DNA from 2 places in the Sedimentibacter sp. MB31-C6 genome. Region 2 is predicted to be linked to the other one. Evidence: riboswitches for the same ligand, from Rfam matches in the RefSeq annotation. Region 2 holds a riboswitch; the other holds the start of a gene.
What was found. A riboswitch is a leader RNA that binds a small molecule or an ion and turns the genes downstream of it on or off. The one in region 2 is predicted to bind cobalamin.

Region 1 (4,743 bases), 570 kb from region 2:
CCACGGATAAAATGCTTGAGGAACCCCAATACCATGTTCCATTCCAGACAATGTTTCAATTTCTTTTATTGTCATACAGCTCCCCCTTAATATTATTACTATCATTATAAACCATATTCTATATTTTTAGCAAGTCACATTAAAGTTTGAAAACATAAAAAATACCTCCAAGTAGACAATCTGAATTAATTAATTAGACTGTCTGCTTTGGAAGTATCATATCAAAAGGATAGTTCTCAAGTATTTAATCAAAGTTGTAACCATACTATCATAATGAAATAATCACTTTATAACCTAATTTTATCCAATACTTCGACGTCTGAATCCAATAAACCCTAACCATGTAAGCGCAGCTGCAATAACAGTCAACACAATAAGCGGCACAAATGCAAGTTCCTGAATGGGGATACTGTAATGGGCATAGGCGAAGGGCGTCCATTGCATTGCGGACCATCCTACGATTCCAACCTCCCAAAGCATCTCAATGAAAATAAACACGCCCAATATGAGCCAATTTAGAACAAACGCAATACGAGGTAGCCAGCCATAAAGGAGGGCAGCGATACCGATAATTGTCCAGACAGAAGGAATTTTTGAAAGGCTCATAAATAACACGCGAATAAAATGACTATACTCTCCTGAAACAATGCTCCATCCCAAGCCAGAAGCCAAACCGAGAGTAATAAGTATCAACACGCTGCCTGCAAAGGCAACTGTTAAATAGCTTCCCATCCACTTAAATCTACTCACAGGTCTTGACAATATTATTTCGGCATAATGCTCCTTTTCTTCCTGACGCATACTTTGTACCGCCGTAATAGCAAAAACAGATAAACCGCCCATTAATCCCAGAATATAGATTAAAATAGCAATGAAACCTTCCTGATTACCTAACTTTACTATTGCAGATGCCCAAGAAGTATCCATATGAGCGAACGAAGAACTGATGGCTTCAGATATATTAGGCGTACCCATACCCATAATTCCTCCAAGCCAAGCCATACCGATTGCCCAGACCAGAATACTGCCTTTTTGCTGCTGCCAGACCAAGGCTATGGGAGAATTGAAACGATGGGATGCATTAGCTGAACCTTCTTTTTGCAGAATAAGTCCAGCACCCATATCACGGCGAACAAGCAGCATATAAGAAAGTATCATAGGTAGAGCAGCGAGTACAATAAAAATCAACAACTTCCATGCATGATTTCCCCCAAATGGGAGAGTGATACGAAACCATGATTCAGGAGCAAGCCATACCCAGCTAGTACTGCCACCACCCATATTATTTATAACCATGGCAACCATAGTTACTAGATATGCGCCAAACACGACACCTCTTGCGCTACCGCTGTGTTCAAAAATCTGTGCACATAATCCTCCAACCCCAGCAAAGATACAACCGGAAGCGGCAAGAGTCAAGCCGGCCAACAATGAACCGCTCCCTGCTAACCCAATTCCCTTCAAGAACACAGCCGTCAATAAGCCTGCCATCAAACTTCCACCACAGGAAAGAATCAGGGCTGCCGTCAGATTAGCGTATCTTCCTACTGGTCTTCCAAGTAGTAATTCATTTCTTCCTGATGTTTCTTCTGTACGAGTATGACGAATCATAGTAATTGCCGCTCCGAACATAACTGTTATGGAAGCCTGCAGCATGCCCCTCCACAGGATAGCGCCTTCTATGCTTAACGGTACAACAGGCCCAAGAATAGCAGAAGTAAGAGGGCTTGCGGACAGCTCAGTAATAAACATCTGCCAATCAGGCATTGTTTTCACAAAAGATACCTGCCCGTAAATCACTGCTAACGCAAGCAATATCCATATAGGCAGTATGATTCTATCTCGACGTAGATAAAGCTTAAACAGCTTGCCTGTACCAGCAAAATGATTTTTTTTCATACTAGTTCGTCTCCTTTCTCTCAAGCGTATCTCCGTAGTGACGTATGAATAATTCTTCAAGTGTTGGAGGTTCCGCCATAAGCGACTTAATACCCATTAGTGCAAGAGTACCCATCACAGATGCCATTGCATTTGCATCCACTGAAAAACGCCACTTCTCTTCCTTTTGTAATACATCATGAACCCCATGTAATTGATTGAGGTTTGTAGGCTTGGCAAGCTCAACAGTTAGAGTTGTGCGTGTTAAATGTCGCAGTTCTTCAAGGGTGCCGGATTCAACAATTTTTCCCTGTCGAATTATTCCAACTCGATCGCAAAGTGCCTCTACCTCAGCAAGAATATGACTGGATAGAAAAACGGTTTTTCCTTGTTTCTTTACTTCGAAGATACATTCCTGAAAAATCTGCTCCATTAATGGATCAAGGCCGCTAGTAGGCTCATCTAAAATCAAAAGCTCCGCATCGGAAGCAAAAGCAGAGATTAGCGCTACCTTCTGGCGATTTCCTTTGGAATAACTCCGACATTTTTTCTTAGGGTCAAGCTGGAACCTGTCTAACAATTCCTTGCGACGAGAGGGATTAATTTTACTATGCAAGCTACCTAAGAAATCTATTACCTCACCACCGGTTAAGTTAGGCCATAAAGTCACATCTCCAGGCACATATACAAGCCGCTTATGAAGAGCAACAGCATTCTCCCAAGGATCACCCCCAAGAAGTTTCGCTTCTCCACCATTCTTGCGAAGCATTCCTAAAAGGATACGAATTGTTGTTGATTTTCCTGCTCCATTGGGACCAATAAAACCATACACTTCTCCTTGTTTTACAGTTAAATCGACTCCCTGTAAGGCCTTATGTTTCCCATAGAACTTAATAAGTTTTGTTGTTTCAATTACGTTCATCATAATACCCTCCAATTACTTATAATAAGCTTTTCGTAACTCGTTAAGATAACCGTCAAAATCAGTACGGATTTTTTCAAAGTTAAACTCCACGATATCCAAACTTTTAAATTGATCCAATATTTGACTTGCATATCCACCTACAGCCCAAAAAATCAACTGCTTTGCCTTGTTTATGTCCAACTCACTTCGGAAACGCGACACATCTATATCACCATAAAATCGTTCAAGACTATTGTTTTCAACCATTTTACGTCTTTCTTTTAATTCATTTTTTACCGCAACAGAATCCGTAAAAACAGCCACTCTAATAAAATCAAAAATCCATGGATATTTTTGCATCACTTGAATTTTAAGTAAACATGTCTGCCTCAAACGTTCAAAAATATCCTTTTCATGCACATCGATTTTGTCAAAATACTCACGGTTCAAAATATCCAAACAATAATCATATAGAAAAAGAAAAAAATCTTTTTTATTGTTAACATAGTGAAACATCAACGGTTTTGAGATGCCAGATTCTTTTGCAATAACATTCGTCGAAGCATCATCAAAACCTTTATTGGCAAACTCCCTAAACGCCGCATTCATAATTGCATTTCGTCTTTCTAGCTCTAAATTTAAAAACTTTGAAAACATAGTATCACCTACTTATAGTCGTTTTATTAATATGCAATTTACCTGTTAGGTCAATACAGTTATTATAGCACCGTTTACCTAATAGGTCAATAAAAATATAATTGTTGACACAAAAAATTTCTTGTGCTATATTGATATCAATTGAATATTAAAAACATTTAAGGTGCTTTTTAAAAAGATAATAGGGAAACTGGTTAAAATCCAGTGCGAACCCATCACTGTAAGCAGAGACGACGTCTAAATAAGCCACTGAAAGAAATTTTGGGAAGGCAAGACGAAGAATGAACTGCAAGCCAGGAAACCTGCCTTAAATAAGAAAAATATGTAGGGGATTGTACATGTTTTATTTTTAAAACGTCTTAGTTTAATGGGAGCTAATTAGTTTAATACTAATTAGCTCTTTTAATTTGCTCTCAGGGCAAATATAAAAAATTATAATATACGAGGAGAAGGAAAATGAAAAAAATTATCGTACTAATTACTACCGTATTAGCGGTACTATCTCTAGGAGGATGTACTCCTAATGAAAATGTAGAATCTAAAAATACTGTCAATGTAGGTGATCCAGAAAAAAAGGCCATTCTTGTAGTAAGCTTTGGAACAAGCTATAATGATACACGCAAAAAAACTATTGACGCAATTGAAACTGCAATTTCAGATGCATATGATGATTATGAGATACGCCGTGCGTTTACAAGTCAGTTTATTATAGACAAACTTAAGGAACGTGACGAACTTTATATTAATAATGTAGATGAAGCTATGAAAGATTTAGTTGCTGACAACATAGGTACACTTGTGGTCCAACCTACACATGTAATGAATGGTTTCGAATATGAAGAAATGATGACAGAAATTAAACCATATATTGAAAATTTTGATTCAATTGCATTCAGCGATCCTCTGATTACAAGTATGGAAGATTACATAGCAATAGTAGAAGCGTATAAAACAGAAATCGCAACAGATGTACCACAAGACACTGCTTTAGTTCTTATGGGACATGGTACCCACCATTATGCAAATTCAACTTATGCTGCACTTGATTACATATTCAAAGACAAAGGTATGAGTAACGTATTTGTAGGAACTGTTGAAAGCTATCCTGATGTAGACACTGTAATTGCTCATGTAAAAGAAGCTGGTTATACAAAGGTTATTATTGAGCCTCTTATGATTGTCGCAGGAGACCACGCTAATAACGATATGGCTGGAGATGAAGAGGATTCTTGGAAAACAATATTTCAATCAGAAGGATTTGAAGTTGACTGCGTACTTAAAGGATTAGGCGAATATGAGTCAAT
Region 2 (4,743 bases):
TTTAATCTAAAATTCCAAAATTATTTGAATAAATTATTAACTTTATTTTTAATTTATTATCAACCCTTTTATTTATATAAAATTCTGCTCTTTCCCTTATTTTGCTTAAAACTTTGTTTTCAATATTTTCCCTTATTAAAATTTCAACTACTTGTTCGGTAGTAATACATGATAAAATTTCTTTAATTACTTCCTTTCCTACTCCGTATAAAGCTGCATAACAACTTAATATCTCCATCCTAAAGTCACCATTATTAGAATGAGTGTTCATCATACCCCCAGCAACTTTAACCATTTTTCCGATATGCCCAACTATTAAAATTTCATTAAAATTTAGTTCAATTGCATAGTCTAAAACTTCACCTAAGTAATTGCTAAATTTTAAGCTGTTTTCTCCTCTAATTCCTAATGATTTATCTATAAAAGACTGAGCATAATTACCTGGAAATGCTAAAAGCTCATTGTAGCCCTTTTCTTTTATAACCCTCATTTCAACCTTTAAACTTTCAACTAATGCCTTTTCACTCATTGGTTCAACTATACCTGTTGTACCTATTATAGAAATTCCTCCTTTAATGCCTAAATGCGGATTGAATGTTTTTTTGGCAACTTCTTTTCCATCTGGTGCTGAAATTATTACGCTAATACCTCCATCATATTTATATTCACGACAAACTTGTCTTAAATTATCAATTATCATCTTTCTAGGAACAGAATTTATCGCAGCACTACCTACAGGGCAATCAAGACCTTTTTGGGTAACTCGTCCTACTCCCTCACCTCCATCTATGCTAATTTTTCCAGTTTCATCAAGTTTAATTTTAGCAAAAATTAGTATACCATCTGTTACATCAGGATCATCACCACTGTCTTTTTTTACACAGCAACTTACTCCTTGACAATCAAAAGTAGGATCTATTATTTCAATTAAAACCTTATTTTCATTAGGCAGTTGAACATAAACTTTATTTACTATTTCTCCAGAAAAAATCATACGAGCTGCTGCCACTGCCGCTGCTGTAGCACATGTTCCCGTCGTATAACCACATCTTAACTTTTTGCCATTTTTAATAATAAACTCTTTCATAATTTTCTCCAAAATAAAAAAGTCTTCCAATTTTCGGAAGACGTAATAAGCTTATAATATTCTCATATCAATAAATTTATTTTAGATAATCCTCCCGAAAATCTACAAATACTAAACTTGGCAGGTCTCCTGACTATCGGTTCATCTAATGTTCACCTTCCCATGTTTTAAAACACAGTGGTATAAAAGCATTATCACCTTTCACAGTAGCGGGGGCTGTAACAGATTCGACTGTTTTCCCTATTAAAACTTACGTTACCAAATTTATCAATATTCTATTTGTTTTGAATTATATATTAAGTTCATTTGAATGTCAACAGCCAAATTAAACTATTATAGAGATAAAGGCTTGTTTTTACCCATAATAATAATTTTTAGTTATTATAAGAGGAATTTTTCATAAGATTAAATAAGAAAATAAATTGGGGGAGCTTATGGAAAATACTATTAAGAAAATTAATATAATATTTGCAATAGCATTATTAATTGTAATAATTATTACTCTTTGTATTGATACTACAAAGTCTACAGAAACTATAGATGCATCAGAAAAAGAAATATCAAATAAAATAAAAATTCTCATTGATCCTGGTCACGGAGGAGTTGACCAAGGAGCATCTGGTAATCTAAAAAAACCTGAAGCACCAATAAATTTAGAAATATCACAAAAATTAATGAAATTTTTAGAAGCAAGCGGCTTTGAGGTTTTTATGACACGTTATGAAGATAAAGGTTTATACACAGAAAAATCTACTACTATAAGAGCCAAAAAAAATGAAGACTTAGCTAACAGAGTAAAGGCAATTAATAACTCTGAAGCTGACTTAGCAATTTCTATACATCTTAATTCTTTTACTCAAAAGCAATATTATGGAGCACATGTATTTTATCAAAAAAAATTTGATACAACTAAAGTAGCTGCCGATATTTTACAGGATAATATGATAAAAATACTTGATAACAGTAATAATAGAGTTGCTCAAATTAAAAAAGATATAAAAATAATGGATGATACTAATATTCCAACAATACTAATTGAATGTGGATTTCTTTCAAACGCTGAAGAAGAAAAAAAGTTAATTTCAGAAGAATATCAAGAAAAAATTGCATGGGCTATTTACGCAGGACTAATTCAATACTTTAATCAATTGTAATCAATCACTATATTCTAACAGATTTCACTAGCAATTGCTTCACACTGTTTCAACGAGTTATATATTGCCTCGTTATAAGTATGGAGACTTGCTTTTTTTTGTTATTTTGAGATTTTTTGTAAAAATACTCGTTATTTAACATATTTTAATTGAAATAACAAACATTTTGTAGTATAATTTATTAGATGTATTTAAATGGAGGACAGTTATGAATTTTAAGGAAATCGAATCTTTTTTAAATAGTATAAAATCTGTCATATCATGCAAAATTATTGCTGATAAAAATAACATTACTGAAATACATGTATTGTCAGATAGCAGTAGACACACTAAACAAGTAGCTAGAGATATACGTTCAACTTTATTGTCACAATTCGATATAGTTGTTGATTATAAAGTAATCAGTGTGGCACAAATTATAAAAAATTTATACATTAATTCTAATTTCAGACTTGTATATGAAGGACATACAAACGAATTTACTTCTGACAGAGTAAAAATATGTACAATTCTTTCTTGGGATGATAAAGAATATACAGGTGAATCTGATGGAATTAAATCAGAAAAAAACACACTGAATGTAGCTGCAATGTCTGCCCTTGATGCTATAAAAAATGCAATTGGATTAGATTGTTTCATTGTTGAAGATATTCAATTAGCAAAAATAGCTGGACAAGATACTATTTTAACAGCAATTACACATATAGACCATGGTACAGAAGATGTACTAATTGGTTCCTCAATGATAGTGAATAATAAAATAGATTCTGTTATAAAATCAACATTAAATGCAATAAACCGTAAAATATGTTTATATTTTAAAGAATGATTGGGCTGACAAAACTTTTAAAACTAGCGTAGCGAATCCTTCCTGTTCTCTTAGCGAACAGAGCAGAGATATCTTTAGGAGGGGTTTAAATGAAAAAGTTAATGCCTATAATCGCATCAATAGTTGCTTTAATATTAGCAAGTGGTGCAAACTATACAGCACTTTAAGAAAATATAATTATGTCAGCCCTTCATTATATATGTGAGGTATAAAAATGAATATTAAATTACAAAAAAAAAATCTTCAATTATATACATATGTTTTTATACTATCTCTTTTAGCTATTGTAGTTTTAGCATTTTTAATAAAGTCATATCAAATAACAGATATAACATTACTTATTGTATTTTCAATTCTTTCAGCTATTGCTGAAACTTTTCTAATACCTTTACCTGTATTTGGAGCAATATCCGTCAGCTTCGCATTAACATTCTCATCAATTTTATTAACCGATCCACTAACTGCAGCAATAATAACAGTTTCAGGCGTTTTCTTTAGATGTCCATATGTAGATGGTAGAGGTAGAGTTAACATATTAAATAGTCAAATTTATAAAACTATATTTAATATAAGTCAAAGCATAATAAATGCAGGAATAGCTGGTGTTATATATGTGTATACAGATAAAGTTTTTAATTTTGGTTTTGATTTCTATAACCCTATTGCCGGCTTATTAACTTTAATTGTATACTTATTACTTAATTCTTGTTTTATGGCAAAATTAATGTCTATAATACTAGCCGAAAGCTTTGCTAACGTATGGAGAAATTATCTATTAGGATTCATAAATATTGCATTAGTTAGTCTTTTAGGAATAGTAATTGCTTTTTCATATAATAGCTATAGTTTAGGAGGAATATTATTATTCTTCATTCCACTACTTCTTGCTAGATACACATTTAAATTATATTTAGATATGAGAAAAAATTATTTTGATACAATAAATATGCTTATCCGCACAATAGAAGCTAATGACCCTTATACAAGTGGTCATTCCATGCGTGTCAGTAATTATGCTGAAAGTATAGCTAGAAAGTTAAATTTACCTCAAAATAAGATAGATATCTTAAAAAGTGCTGCTTTACTTCATGATATAGGAAAGATTGGAATTGATAAAAAAATATTAAATAAAACTGGAAAATTAGAGGATTATGAATTTGAAATAATTAAAAAACATTCAGAAATAGGAGCTACAATAATATCTGATTTAAGTTACATGGCTAATATTTCTGATATTATAAAACATCATCATGAAAGAAATGATGGTAAAGGTTATCCAGACGGGCTTAGTTATAATAATATTCCACTGGAAACATCTATTTTAACAATTGCTGATTCCTTTGATGCTATGACATCAGACAGGCCTTACAGATATGCCTTATCTTTGGATGATGCCCTAGAACAAATAATGTCAAATTCTGGTACTCAATTTAATCCAGACATAACTGATAATGCTATAATTGCATTAAAAGAAACTTATTTAAAACTATCACAATTGAATAGTGGGTGAATTATGCTTATAGAAATGGTAATTATATCAATAATATCTTTAATTATATTAATGATACGAAAAAGAAAAACTGTAATTTTATCAAAAATAGATATAGAAATAAAGGGTTACAAAATAATTATAATAATGGCAATAATAGAAATTACTGCTCAATTTTTATTTA

Region 1: linked by a shared signal. The riboswitch ahead of U8307_RS04465 (sirohydrochlorin cobaltochelatase) and the one ahead of cbiD (cobalt-precorrin-5B (C(1))-methyltransferase CbiD) in region 2 are both predicted to bind cobalamin.

Annotation. Positions count from the first base shown of each region.
Region 1 covers NZ_CP142396.1:910,999-915,741, forward strand. Annotated here, with positions in the region: gene U8307_RS04445 (RDD family protein) at 1-75, opposite strand, end outside; gene U8307_RS04450 (ABC transporter permease) at 301-1,899, opposite strand; gene U8307_RS04455 (ABC transporter ATP-binding protein) at 1,901-2,800, opposite strand; gene U8307_RS04460 (TetR/AcrR family transcriptional regulator) at 2,816-3,439, opposite strand; cobalamin riboswitch at 3,584-3,763, shown strand; gene U8307_RS04465 (sirohydrochlorin cobaltochelatase) at 3,896-4,743, shown strand, end outside.
Region 2 covers NZ_CP142396.1:344,849-349,591, forward strand. Annotated here, with positions in the region: gene cbiD (cobalt-precorrin-5B (C(1))-methyltransferase CbiD) at 2-1,087, opposite strand; cobalamin riboswitch at 1,190-1,365, opposite strand; gene U8307_RS01740 (N-acetylmuramoyl-L-alanine amidase) at 1,522-2,241, shown strand; gene U8307_RS01745 (hypothetical protein) at 2,450-3,070, shown strand; gene U8307_RS01750 (HD-GYP domain-containing protein) at 3,285-4,580, shown strand; gene U8307_RS01755 (DUF5317 domain-containing protein) at 4,584-4,743, shown strand, end outside.